DNA from 4 places in the Streptomyces sp. NPDC048696 genome. Region 1 is predicted to be linked to each of the others. Evidence: riboswitches for the same ligand, from Rfam matches in the RefSeq annotation. Region 1 holds a riboswitch; each other region holds the start of a gene.

Region 1 (3,091 bases):
CCGCCCTGGTTGACCGCCGCGACCGAGGCGTCCAGCGTCTTCAGGAACGGGACGATGCCGTTGGAGTGGCCGTTGGTGCCCCGGATGAGCGAACCGCGCGAGCGGATGCGGGAGTACGACAGGCCGATGCCGCCCGCGTGCTTCGACAGGCGCGCCACCTGGTGGTAGCGGTCGTAGATCGAGTCCAGCTCGTCGAGCGGCGAGTCGAGCAGGTAGCAGCTCGACATCTGCGGGTGGCGGGTGCCGGAGTTGAAGAGCGTGGGGGAGGACGGCAGGTAGTCCAGGCGGCTCATCAGGCCGTACAGCGCGGCGACCTGGTCCAGGGCGCGCACCGAGTCGTCCTCGGCCAGGCCCGAGGCGACCCGGAGCATGAAGTGCTGCGGGGTCTCGATGACCTGGCGGGTGATCGGGTGCCGCAGCAGGTAGCGGGAGTAGAGGGTGCGCAGGCCGAAGTAGCCGAAGCGGTCGTCGGCGCCCTCCGCGAGCGACGCCTCGACCAGCGCGTCCAGGCGGGCGCGGTGCAGCCGTACGAAGTCGGCGGTGCGGTCCGCGATCAGGCCCTCACGGTGGCCGACCTCGACCGACTCGGAGAACGACACCGAGCCCTGGGTCGCGGCCTCCTCGGCGATCGTGACCGTCAGCAGCCGGGCGGCGAGCCGGGAGTACGCCGGGTCCTCGGAGATGAGACCGGCGGCCGCCTCGGTGGCCAGCCCACGCAGCTCCGCCTCGTCCGAGCGCGCGTTGCGGCCGCGCAGCGCGGCGGCGGCGACACGGCCGGGGTCGGTGTCCGGCAGATCGGCGGTGAAGTCCGTCAGGGTCCGCAGCAGGGCGGTCCCGGGGGCATCCGCCGGCTCTTCGATCGCTGATGCGGGATCCGCTGGGGCGATGGTCACGTGGGGGCACTCCTCGCTCGGCACGGGGCCTCGGGGAGCGTGCGGGCACACGGAGACACCCCTTGCGGGGGTACGCCGCGTCCACTTGCCCATTCCGCGAGGCCCTGGACGTCTGGCACCCGGGCCGGCCGGCCAGGGCGCGCTGTCGGCAGGTCCTCGGACTGACCAGGTACGTGAATGCGTACAAGTACACCGTTGCGGGACAGTTCCGGATTTGCACCGGATTCCCCTGCGGCGACAGCGAGCACGAGCATACATCTTGTGCCGGGCCGACGCGGCACCCCCACATGTTGTGTCGCGGTGAGATCGCGGGGTGGCAGAGCGTCAACTCGCCTTCTCAGAACACGACAACGGGCCGCCGGGATTCCCGGCGGCCCGTGTGCGTACGGCGAGGGGTCGGCTCAGCGCGCGGAGCCCGCCGTCGCGGGCGGCAGCTCGCTCTGTACGCCCGGGTCGCCCGCGTCCGCCGTGTAGTCCTCCGGGGACGTCTCGTCGACGCCGTCGGGGGCCTTCAGGGCCCGCAGGGCGACCGTGAGGACCACGGTGACGGCGACGTTCAGGGCGAACGCGGTGAGGCCGATGTAGCCGATCTCACCGATGCCGGGGATCTCCTTGGAGCTGCCGCCGAAGTGCTTCTGGGTGGGGGAGGCGACCCCGTACGCGGCGAGCGTGCCGTACGCCATGCCCACCGCCCAGCCCGCGAGCAGCGCCCAGCGGTGGAACCAGCGGGTGAACAGACCGCCCACCAGTGCCGGGAATGTCTGCAGGATCCAGATGCCGCCGAGCAGCTGGAAGTTGATCGCGACCGTCTTGTCCATGGTCAGGACGAAGACCAGCGCGCCCACCTTCACCAGGAGCGAGACCAGCTTGGAGACCTTGGTCTCCTGCTCGGGCGTGGCGTCGGGCCTGATGAAGTCCTTGTAGATGTTGCGGGTGAACAGGTTGGAGGCCGCGATCGACATGATGGCCGCCGGCACCAGCGCGCCGATGCCGATCGCCGCGAACGCCACGCCCGCGAACCAGTCCGGGAACATGTCCTCGAACAGCTGCGGGATCGCCAGCTGGCCGTTCTTGACCTTGACCCCGGCCGCGATCGCCATGAAGCCGAGCAGCGCGAGCAGGCCCAGCATCAGCGAGTACAGCGGCAGGATCGTGGTGTTGCGGCGGATCACGTTGCGGCTGCGCGAGGAGAGCGTCGCCGTGATCGAGTGCGGGTACATGAAGAGCGCGAGCGCCGAGCCGAGCGCGAGCGTGGCGTACGTCCACTGGCTCTTGTCGCCGGGCACCAGCGCGCCCGTGGGCTTCCCGGCCGCGTTCGGGGTGTCGAACTTGTGGCGGGCGGCGGCGAAGATGTCGTGGAAGCCGCCCAGTTTGATCGGGATGTAGATGATCGCCACCAGGATGACGATGTAGATCAGGGCGTCCTTCACGAACGCGATCAGCGCGGGGGCGCGCAGGCCCGAGGAGTACGTGTACGCCGCGAGCACCGCGAACGCGATCAGCAGCGGCAGGTCCTTGAGGAACCAGTTGCCGGACCCGCCGACGCCCATGACGTCGAGCACCGCCTGGATGCCGACCAGCTGGAGCGCGATGTACGGCATGGTGGCGAGGATGCCGGTGACCGCGACCGCGAGCGAGAGGCCCTTGGAGCCGAAGCGGCCGCGCACGAAGTCCGAGGTCGTCACATAGCCGTGCTTGTGCGAGACCGACCAGAGCCGGGGCAGGAACGTGAAGATCAGCGGGTAGACGAGGATCGTGTACGGCACGGCGAAGAACCCGGCCGCGCCCGCCGCGTACACCGCCGCCGGGACCGCCACGAACGTGTACGCCGTGTACAGGTCGCCGCCGAGCAGGAACCAGGTGATCCAGGTGCCGAACGAGCGCCCGCCCAGGCCCCATTCGTCGAGGCTCTGCTCGTTCTCGGCCTTGCGCCAGCGCGCGGCCATGAAGCCGATGACCGTGACGGCCAGGAAGAAGAAGATGAAGACGCCGAGCGCGACGCCGTTGACGCCGCCTTCTGCCGCGAGAGTCACTTCGAAGCACCTCCGCTACGGGTGCGCTGGTCGTGCTGCCACAGCTTGTACGCGAGCATGGTGAGCGCGGTCGAGATGAGCACCCACAGCATCTGGTACCAGTAGAAGAACGGGATCCCGATGAAGGCCGGGTCGGTCTTCGCGTACGAACCGACCCAGAGCATC
Region 2 (3,091 bases), on a different contig from region 1:
TAAATGGAACACATCACGCTGCTGCTCGCCATTGTGGTCGTGACAGCTCTAGTGTTCGATTTCACGAACGGTTTCCATGACACCGCCAACGCGATGGCCACGACCATCTCGACCGGCGCCCTGAAGCCCAAAGCCGCCGTGGCCATGTCCGCGGCGCTCAATCTGGTCGGCGCGTTCCTGTCGGTGGAGGTCGCCAAGACGATCTCCGGCGGGATCATCAACGAAAAGGGCATCAGGACCGAGGTGATCTTCGCGGCGCTCGTCGGCGCCATCCTCTGGAACCTGGTGACCTGGCTGCTCGGCCTGCCGTCCAGCTCCTCGCACGCCCTGTTCGGCGGTCTGATCGGCGCGGCCGTGATGTCGGCCGGCTGGTCCTCGGTCAACGGCTCCACCGTCGTCACCAAGGTGCTGCTGCCCGCCGTCGCCGCGCCGATCGTCGCGGGCGTCGCCTCGATGCTGGCCACGCGGCTGACGTACCGGATCAACCGAAACGTCGACCCGGCTGCCGAGAAGGCCACCGCCAAGGGCTACCGGGCGGGCCAGATCGCCTCCGCCGGTCTCGTCTCGCTCGCCCACGGCACCAACGACGCGCAGAAGACCATGGGCATCATCACGCTCGCCCTGGTCACCGGCGGTGTGCTGCACCCGGGCGCCAACCCCCCGATGTGGGTCATCGTCTCGGCCGGCATGGCCATCGCCATGGGCACCTACCTCGGCGGCTGGCGCATCATCCGCACCATGGGCAAGGGCCTGACCGAGCTCGCGCCGCCGCAGGGCTTCGCCGCCCAGTCCGGTGCCGCGACCGTCATCCTGGCCTCCTCGCACCTCGGCTTCTCGCTCTCCACCACCCAGGTCTGCTCCGGCTCCGTGATGGGCGCCGGCCTCGGCCGCAAGGGCGGTGTGGTCCGCTGGTCCACCGCGACCCGGATGTTCGTCGCGTGGGGCCTGACCCTGCCGGCCGCGGGTCTGGTCGGCGCCGGCGCCGAGTTCCTGACCGGCCAGGGCACCTGGGGCATCGTCCTGGTGGCGATCCTGCTGGTCGGTGGCTCCGGCTTCATCTGGAAGCTGTCGCGCCGCGAGCCGGTCTCGCACGCCGACGTCACCAACACCCCGGCCGACGCCGTGACCGAGGCCCCGGCCGAGCCCGCGGGTGTCGTCACCACCGCGATCGCCGCGGTCACCCCGCCCCCGACCGTCGCCGCCGTGGCCGCCGATCTGACGGCCACCATCCCGGCCCCGGCCCCAGTGGCCCCCGCCGACCCGGCCCGCCCGGCCGCCGTCTGACCCGGCCGCGCACCCTCTAAGGAATCGTCATGCACATCGACTGGGCAGCTCTCGGCACCGTCTTCGGTGTCAGCCTCATCGTCACCGTCGGCCTGGTGGGCCTGTTCACCGTCGGGATCGTCGGCCTCAGCAAGCAGCAGTCGGCCGCGTCCGGCAAGGGCAACGTCGCCCTGGCCCGCACCACCGCCTACGCCTGCTTCGCGCTCTGCGCGGCGGCCGTCGCGTACGGCATCAACCTGATCGTCGCCAAGTAGCGGCGACGTCCCACGCGTCTCCCGAACCGCCCTCCGCTCCCTGCGGAGGGCGGTTCGCTGTGTGCCTCGGCACACTCTCCCGTCGCAGGTCAGCAGCGAGTTGACGGGCGTTGCCGGGCGTGGTGGACTGCCCGAGCCATTTACGGCGGCAGAAGAGGAAGCCGGTGCGAATCCGGCGCGGTCCCGCCACTGTCATCGGGGAATGAACCCCGTGAGCCAGGAACTCTCACCGCCGGTCGACGTCGTACCAGGGCGCGGACACCCTGAGTGAGGACATACCGCCATGCGCGCCTGCCTGTTGCCGGCACCCCCCAGAAGTACCGGAGCTCTCCGCGGCATCGCGGCGGACTGACCCCATGCGTGCCGATCGCACTTTCGCGTACGGCGCCACCGCCGGGCTCCTCGGCGACCTGCTCCTGGGCGATCCGCGCCGGGGGCACCCGGTCGCCGCGTTCGGCCGCGCCGCGGCCGCCGTCGAGCGCGCGCTGTGGCGCGACCACCGGGGCTGGGGCGCACTGCACACCGCCGTGTGCGCCGGCGGCGCCGCGAGCGCCGCGCTGCTCGCCACGCGCGCGACGCGCGGCCGTCCCGCCGCGTCCGTCGCGCTGACCGCCGCCGCCACCTGGGCCGTCGTGGGCGGCACTTCGCTGGGCCGGGAGGCGCGCGCGATCGGCGCGGCGCTCGAAGCCGGGGACACCGAGGCCGCCCGCGCGCGGCTGCCGCATCTGTGCGGGCGCGACCCGCAGTCCCTGGACGCGCCGGGCATCGCGCGCGCGGTCGTCGAGTCCGTCGCCGAGAACACCTCCGACGCCGTGGTCGGCGCGCTGGTGTGGGGCGCGCTCGCGGGGGTGCCCGGCCTGGTGGCGTTCCGGGCGGTCAACACCCTGGACGCGATGGTCGGTCACCGTTCGCCGCGCCATCTGCGCTACGGGTGGGCCTCGGCACGCCTGGACGACGTGGCGGGCTGGCCCGGCGCCCGGCTCACCGCCGCGCTCGCCGTGGCCGCCGGGGGCGCGCCGCGCGCCGCCGCGCGCGCGTGGCGGGCCGACGCCCGCAAGCACCCGAGCCCCAACGCCGGCCCCGTCGAGGCGTCGTTCGCGGGCGCCCTCGGCGTACGCCTCGGCGGCACCCTCTCCTACGGCGGCAGGGTCGAGCACCGTCCCGTGCTCAACAACGGCGGGCGGGCCGTGGAAGTTCCGGACATCGAGCGGGCGGTGAGGCTGTCGCGGCGGGTGGGCTGGCTGGCGCTGGGAGTGGCGATCGCGGTGAGGAAGGTACGTACATGAGGGGCGGACTGCTGGTCGCGGGCACCACGTCCGACGCCGGGAAGAGCGTCGTCACCGCCGGGATCTGCCGGTGGCTGGTGCGCCAGGGCGTCAAAGTGGCGCCCTTCAAGGGACAGAACATGTCCCTCAACTCCTTCGTCACGCGCGAGGGCGCCGAGATCGGGCGCGCCCAGGCCATGCAGGCCCAGGCCGCGCGCGTGGAGCCGTCGGCGCTGATGAACCCCGTGCTGCTCAAGCCGGGGAGCGACCGGTCGAGCCAGGTCGTAC
Region 3 (3,091 bases), on a different contig from region 1:
CCCAGCGCTGCTCGACCCTGGCCAGCCGCCAGTACGCCAGGGCCGCGGCCCACACGGCGACGAAGAGGCCGACGATGATGAACCCGACGTTGTCCAGGTTGAGTCCGGAGACCCAGCCGGTGAGCCCGTCACTCAGGTCGAGTTTGTCGTGCAGCACGCCCACCAGCTCGATCGTGCCGATCAGGAAGGCCACCGCGATCGAGAGCCCGGTGATGGTGAGGTTGTAGAACACCTTGCGGACCGGGTTGGAGAAGGCCCACTGGTAGGCGAAGTTCATGAACGTACCGTCGATGGTGTCGAACAGGCTCATGCCCGCCGCGAACAGCAGGGGCAGGCACAGGACCGCGTACCAGGGCAGTCCGGCCGCCGCGCCGGAGCCCGCCATGACCATCAGGGTGACCTCGGTCGCGGTGTCGAAGCCGAGCCCGAAGAGGAAGCCCAGCGGGTACATCTGGCCGGGGCGGGTGATCGACTTGGTGAAGCGTCCCAGGACGCGGTTCATGAACCCGCGTGAGTCCAGGTGCTGTTCGAGCTCCACCTCGTCGTACGTGCCCGCGCGCATCGCCCGGAAGACCCGCAGGATGCCGACGAGAGCGACGAGGTTGAGCGCCGCGATGAGGTAGAGGAACGAGCCGGAGACGGTGGTTCCCACCACGCCCAGCGTCTGGTGGGTGCGCGAGTCGTCGTTCATCAGGGTGCCCGCCAGCTGGGCGCCTCCGGCGACCAGCGCGGCCATCACGACCACCACGCTGGAGTGCCCGAGGGCGAACCAGAAGCCCACCGACACCGGCCGCTTGCCGTCGGCCATCAGTTTGCGGGTGGTGTTGTCGATCGCCGCGATGTGATCGGCGTCGAAGGCATGGCGCATGCCGAGGGTGTAGGCGGTGATGCCGAGGCCGAGGCCGAACGTCTTCGAGCCGACCTCGTAGTGGCGCGGCACCACCAGCAGGAAGAGGATCCCGAACGCGACGATGTGCAGGGCGGCTATCACCGCCAGCAGCCAGGCAGTTCGGACGGTGTCCTCACGCCGCCAGTGAAACGGAGTGGGCAGGGTCATTCGTTCACGCTCCAGCACCTCGTGGATCATTTCGCGAGATGCCGTGGCCGGTCTCCTGGCTTACGGGGTGTCGCACCGCCCCAGCCTTCCCGGTGTCCTCGCGGGCACCAGTGGCACAACGGGGCGGGCTACCCGAAGCCGTTCATGGCCTGAACGACGTGGGACCCGATCACAGTGGCGAGGGCCGCTCCGGTCTTGCACCGGTCTTCCCGAACACCACGGCCCGCCAACCGTAGGTGGGGTCCGCCTGACCTGCAAGTCCCGGTAAGTGGAGGCAGTTGCTCCGGAACAGCCGGCGAGGTCGGGCCGCCGAGGGTGCCGCCATCGAAGACGGACGGACCGGCTCCGCGCCACACACTGTTCGTGCTGCGTACGGCGTTCGTGGCCACGTACAACGTGCCGTCGAGCGGATACCCTGGAGCGCGAGAGAGAGGAGGCCGGATGCCGGCCGAAACCCAGCCGACGCGGAGCATCCCCTCGGTGTGGACCCGCCCCCAGCGCCGCAAGCGTGAACAGCCGTCGCTGAGCCGGGACCACATCGTCTCGGCCGCCCTCGAACTGCTCGACGCGGAGGGCATCGACGCGCTCAGCATGCGCAAACTCGGCAGCCGCCTCAACGCCGGCGCCACCTCGCTCTACACCCATGTGGCGAACAAGGACGAGCTCATCGAGCTCGTCGTCGACGAGATCTACGGCGAGATCGAGGTCCCGGACACCACGGACACGCCCGACGAGTGGCGCGCGGCCGCCACCCACTGCGCCCAGAGCCTGCGCTCCGCCTTCCACCGCCACCCGTGGATCGTGTCGGTGCTCGGCGAGGCGGGGGTGGCCGCGCTCGGGCCCAACATGATGCGGATGTCCGAGGGCCTGCTCGGCGTGTTCGAGCGGGCCGGGTTCACCCTGGAGGCGGCCGACCGAGCCGTCAACGCCGTCGCCGCGTATGCCATCGGAGTGTCGACGACCGAGGCCGCCTGGCTCACCACGCTCGCCCGCAGCGGTATGAGCGAGCAGGAGTGGGTGACCGGCCTGTGGCCCGCCGCCGAACGGGCCGTGGAGCCCTACCCCAGGCTGCGCAGGCTCTACGCCCTTCAGCGCGAGCAGCAGGTGGACAGCGCCCGCGACGACGGCTTCACCGACGGCCTCGACTGCGTACTCGACGGACTCGAAGCCCGGCTCGCGCGCACGCGCGGCGCCACCGGCTGACGTACGGGCCCGGCCGCGTCGAGGCGCCTCGGACAGCGCCTCGACGTGCCGGTCCGCCCGGCCCTGGTTACGCTGCGCACAGCGCGACGGGCACGGGAAGGGGCCGACCGCATGGACGACCGGCAGCGGCCCGGCGGACGGGCCTGACCCATGGGCGACTGGTACCGGCGCGAGATCCTGGACCCGGGCAAACAGCCGCTGCTGTTCCTGCTGCTCGGCTTCCTGGGGGCGTTCTTCTTCATCCGGTTCAGCGTGCGGATGATCCGCGCCGAGGTCTCCTGGTGGCCCAGGAACGTCACGCCCGGCGGGCTCCACATCCACCATGTGGTCTTCGGCGTCGTCTTCATGATCATCGGCGGTCTCGGCCTCGCCTCGCCGATCGGCGGCGAGCGCCCGTGGGCCGAGATCGAGGCCGCACTCTTCGGCATCGGCACGGCGCTCGTACTCGACGAGTTCGCCCTGATCCTGCATCTGCGGGACGTCTACTGGTCCGAGGAGGGGCGGCTCTCCGTCGACACCGTGGTGCTCGGCGCGGCGGTCTGCGGACTGCTGTTGCTGGGAGCCGCGCCGTTCGGCGTCAACGACGCCTCGGTGAACGGCGCTCCCGTATCCGGCTGGACGTACGCGGTCGTGGTCGGCGTCAACTCGGCCTTCGCGCTGGTCGCGCTGAGCAAGGGCAAGGCCTTCACCGGCCTGCTCGGCGTCCTCGTCCCGCTGTTCGCCGTGGTCGGCGCCCTGCGCCTGGCCCGCCCCGGCTCGCCCTGGGCCCGGGCCCACTACCCGCCCGGCAGCCGCAAGGCCGAACGGGCGCGGGTCCGGGAGGAGCGCGAG
Region 4 (3,091 bases), on a different contig from region 1:
TACTCTTCAGCGCCCCACGCCGTGGCCGCTCCACGGCACCGTCCGGCGGCTCGTCCGGAGCCGGCGGCTCGGGCCGTGGCGTCGACACGGACTACCGGTCCTATCGTGACCGCCGGGACCGTATGGCCCGGTGGGAGCGGCGTTACCGCAGGGAGCGGCAGAGCCGCTTCTTCTCGCTGCGCCGCCCGGACTGAACGAGCGCCATCAGCACCACCCGACAGTCAGCACCACCCACGCGCGCGAGGGCCCCGGACCGTCGAACGGTCCGGGGCCCTCGTGCGTGCCTTCTGTGGCGATAAGCGTCAGTGCGCGGACGCCGCCGTGGTGTTGGCGGACGTACCCGCCGGGCGCTCGGCCTTCGCGGGCGCGGGCACCAGGAGCCGTTCGGCGAGGTGGCCGAAGAGGAGACCGAAGCCGGCCCACAGCGTGACCTGCATCGCGAGGGCCGCCAGGCGGAACTGCCAGAGCAGCGTCGCCGGGAAGTCCTTCGGCACCTCGTTGACGGCGGGCAGGAACGCGTACGCGAGCCCGACCGCGACCAGGAAGGCGGCCGACGCGGCGACGGACGCGTTCCAGTTGCCCAGGCGCGGCGCGAGCCGGCGGCCGAGGATCACGGCACCGACGGCGAGCAGCACGCTCAGCGCGATCATCAGGAAATACAGGGCGGTGCGTTTGCCGATCGTGTCGGGGTCCCCGACGGACGGCGGGTTCGCCGGGTACTTGAGGAACGGCACCACGTAGACGGTCAGCAGCGCGCCCATGGACACGAACGCCGCCGTGGCGCGCGGCCCGAACCGGCCGAGGCGGCCGAGTGCGACGCAGAACGCGAGGGCGGCGATACCGCCCACCGCCACGCCGAACACCAGCACACCGGTGGCGAGACCGCCGGTGGACTGCAAGGTGCGGCTGAAGACCTCTTCGCCGTGTTCGTGCGCGTGCGCGTCCTCGAAGGCGATGGCCGAGTCCACCCGGGGCTCGCCCAGGAAGTACGCCACGGCGAGCGCCAACGCGCCGGCCACCAGACCGGCGAGCATGCCACGCACCAACAGCGCCCTGACGGACAGGGAGTTCACGAGTCGGTACCCCGGGTCTCAGTGGCAGGGGAAGCCGAGGAGGTGGCGCCCGTCGTGCAGCCACTCGTGGACGTTCTCGCCGGAGAAGACGCTGGTGGCGCCCTGCTCGGAGCCGACGAAGTAGAGCAGCACGAGCATGAGGATGCCGAAGAAGAGGGCCCAGGGGGCGATCGCCTTCAGGGAGATGGGAGTGATCGCGGGGGTGGCTGGTGCGCTCGGCGCGGGGGCAGCGGAAAGTGCCATGGCAGAACCTCCTGGGGAACACGCGTCCCGGTCGTTGGTGCCTTTGTCGACGGTGGTGGGTCTGACTTCCCCGTCTTCGCTCCCTCTTCGAGGGAGCTCGCCGGGTTCACAGTGGCGCGACCGTGCCGGAGTTCCACCGGGCTTCCTTCACACCGTCTTTATGTCCACGAGACCGTACCGCGTGACGGTCCGCGCCGCTACGGCGCGCGGGAGCACAACCCCCGCGCCAAGTGCGTGAACGCCCGTGTTCTGCTTGCCTCATGACCGTACGCGTGATGTTGATCTCACCGCCGGCCGACCGCTACGCGCGCGAGGCGCGGGTCGGCGACGACACCGCCGCCCCGGACGACGCCGCCGTGCGCCGGGTCCAGGACGCGGCGGCGGCCCTGCCGGTGCCGGGGCGTCGGCTCAAACCGCCGTCGTCGCTCTACGAGTTGGCGCGGGGGCTGCCCACCTGTTCCGAACCGGCCCTGGCCGCCTGGGATCTGGGCACCTGGCGCGGGCGGCGGCTCGACGAGCTGAGCGGCGCGGACCCGGCGGGGGTGCGTGCCTGGCTCACGGATCCGGCGGCCGCGCCGCACGGCGGGGAGAGCCTGCTCGCGCTCGTCGCGCGCGTGGGCGCGTGGCTGGACACGCTGCCCGCCGAGGGCGGCCGGGTGCTGGCGGTCGCGTCCCCGGCGGTGATCCGCGCGGCGACCACGCACGCGCTGACCCTGCCGCCCCCGGCGTTCTGGCGCCTGGACGTGGCCCCGCTGACCGTCACCGAGCTGTCGGGCCGCTCGGGCCGCTGGAACCTGCGCTGCGGGCGTCCCCTGGAGAGCTGAGGAACGGACGAGGTCAGGGGGTACGGCGAAGGCCCCCGCCGGGAACGGCGGGGGCCTTCGTCAAGGGTGGGCATGGACGGTTTCGAACCGCCGACATCTGCTTTGTAAGAGCAGCGCTCTACCACTGAGCTACACGCCCGTGACACATCCGTGGAAGGGATCCGTGGATGAGGGAACAGCGTACATGCCTCCCCGGGCAGAGCTGCAAACCCGTTCTTTGGGATGATCCCGCGGGCCGGGTGAGCGCGAACTAAACGACCGGTGTGTTCGTCATTACCAGGTGGGAGAATGAACCGGCAGGCGGACACGGCACGGGAGAGGGATGTGACGGCGACACACGCGCGGCCGTACAGCAGAGCGGGTGCCATCGTCCCCGGTGTCGTAGTGCGGGCCGCCGGGGTGCGGCGGCAGCTGCGCGATGTGCTGGCGCTCGCCGCGCTGCCGCTGGTCGTCGGGGTCGCCGTGCTGCCCGGGGCGTTCGCCGGGGGCGGGACGCGGCGGTGGTTCGGCGGGCGCGGGGAGAGCGTGCGGGCCGACGCGCAGGCCGCCAAGGACGCGGCGGCGGCCGCCTTCTACGAGCTGGACACCGCCCAGCGCGATCTGCGGATCTCCATCGAGACGATCACGGCCGTGGACAGCTCGCCGGGCGCCCGCAAGGCCGTGGACGACTTCGCGGCGCTTGGCCGGCGTATCGACGAGGTCAGCAACGACTACATCACCACGGTCGACGCGCACGACCTGGACCGCGACGGCCTGGAGGCCTCGGCGGCCGCGCGGGCCCGGGGCGAGCTGACCCGGGCCAAGGACGAGCTCGTACGGGTCAAGGGCGAGCTCGACCGGTTCGAGCAGGGCCTGGGGCCGCTCCTGGCCACCGCCGAGACCCAGCTGGCGCGGCTCGCGCCCGCCGTCGAGCGCGCACGGCAGGCGCTCCTCGCGGCGAGCACCGCTCTC

The links. Region 1 has a riboswitch for cobalamin ahead of ACGFRG_RS26705 (ribonucleoside-diphosphate reductase subunit alpha). Riboswitches for the same ligand answer to the same signal wherever they lie in the genome.
Region 2: linked by a shared signal. The riboswitch ahead of ACGFRG_RS11620 (cobalamin biosynthesis protein) and the one ahead of ACGFRG_RS26705 (ribonucleoside-diphosphate reductase subunit alpha) in region 1 are both predicted to bind cobalamin.
Region 3: linked by a shared signal. The riboswitch ahead of ACGFRG_RS18205 (HoxN/HupN/NixA family nickel/cobalt transporter) and the one ahead of ACGFRG_RS26705 (ribonucleoside-diphosphate reductase subunit alpha) in region 1 are both predicted to bind cobalamin.
Region 4: linked by a shared signal. The riboswitch ahead of ACGFRG_RS25105 (CbtB domain-containing protein) and the one ahead of ACGFRG_RS26705 (ribonucleoside-diphosphate reductase subunit alpha) in region 1 are both predicted to bind cobalamin.

The regions. Positions count from the first base shown of each region.
Region 1 covers NZ_JBICVJ010000013.1:185,091-188,181, forward strand. The annotation lists gene ACGFRG_RS26705 (ribonucleoside-diphosphate reductase subunit alpha) at 1-893, opposite strand, end outside; cobalamin riboswitch at 1,023-1,182, opposite strand; gene mctP (monocarboxylate uptake permease MctP) at 1,295-2,926, opposite strand; gene ACGFRG_RS26715 (DUF3311 domain-containing protein) at 2,923-3,091, opposite strand, start outside.
Region 2 covers NZ_JBICVJ010000004.1:554,363-557,453, reverse strand. The annotation lists gene ACGFRG_RS11630 (anion permease) at 4-1,284, shown strand; gene ACGFRG_RS11625 (hypothetical protein) at 1,314-1,538, shown strand; cobalamin riboswitch at 1,645-1,787, shown strand; gene ACGFRG_RS11620 (cobalamin biosynthesis protein) at 1,895-2,824, shown strand; gene ACGFRG_RS11615 (cobyric acid synthase) at 2,821-3,091, shown strand, end outside.
Region 3 covers NZ_JBICVJ010000008.1:18,515-21,605, reverse strand. The annotation lists gene ACGFRG_RS18205 (HoxN/HupN/NixA family nickel/cobalt transporter) at 1-1,087, opposite strand, end outside; cobalamin riboswitch at 1,085-1,293, opposite strand; gene ACGFRG_RS18200 (TetR/AcrR family transcriptional regulator) at 1,499-2,260, shown strand; gene ACGFRG_RS18195 (hypothetical protein) at 2,411-3,091, shown strand, end outside.
Region 4 covers NZ_JBICVJ010000012.1:87,061-90,151, forward strand. The annotation lists gene ACGFRG_RS25095 (hypothetical protein) at 1-194, shown strand, start outside; gene ACGFRG_RS25100 (CbtA family protein) at 303-1,073, opposite strand; gene ACGFRG_RS25105 (CbtB domain-containing protein) at 1,092-1,316, opposite strand; cobalamin riboswitch at 1,353-1,500, opposite strand; gene ACGFRG_RS25110 (histidine phosphatase family protein) at 1,577-2,140, shown strand; tRNA gene ACGFRG_RS25115 (tRNA-Val) at 2,208-2,279, opposite strand; gene ACGFRG_RS25120 (hypothetical protein) at 2,465-3,091, shown strand, end outside.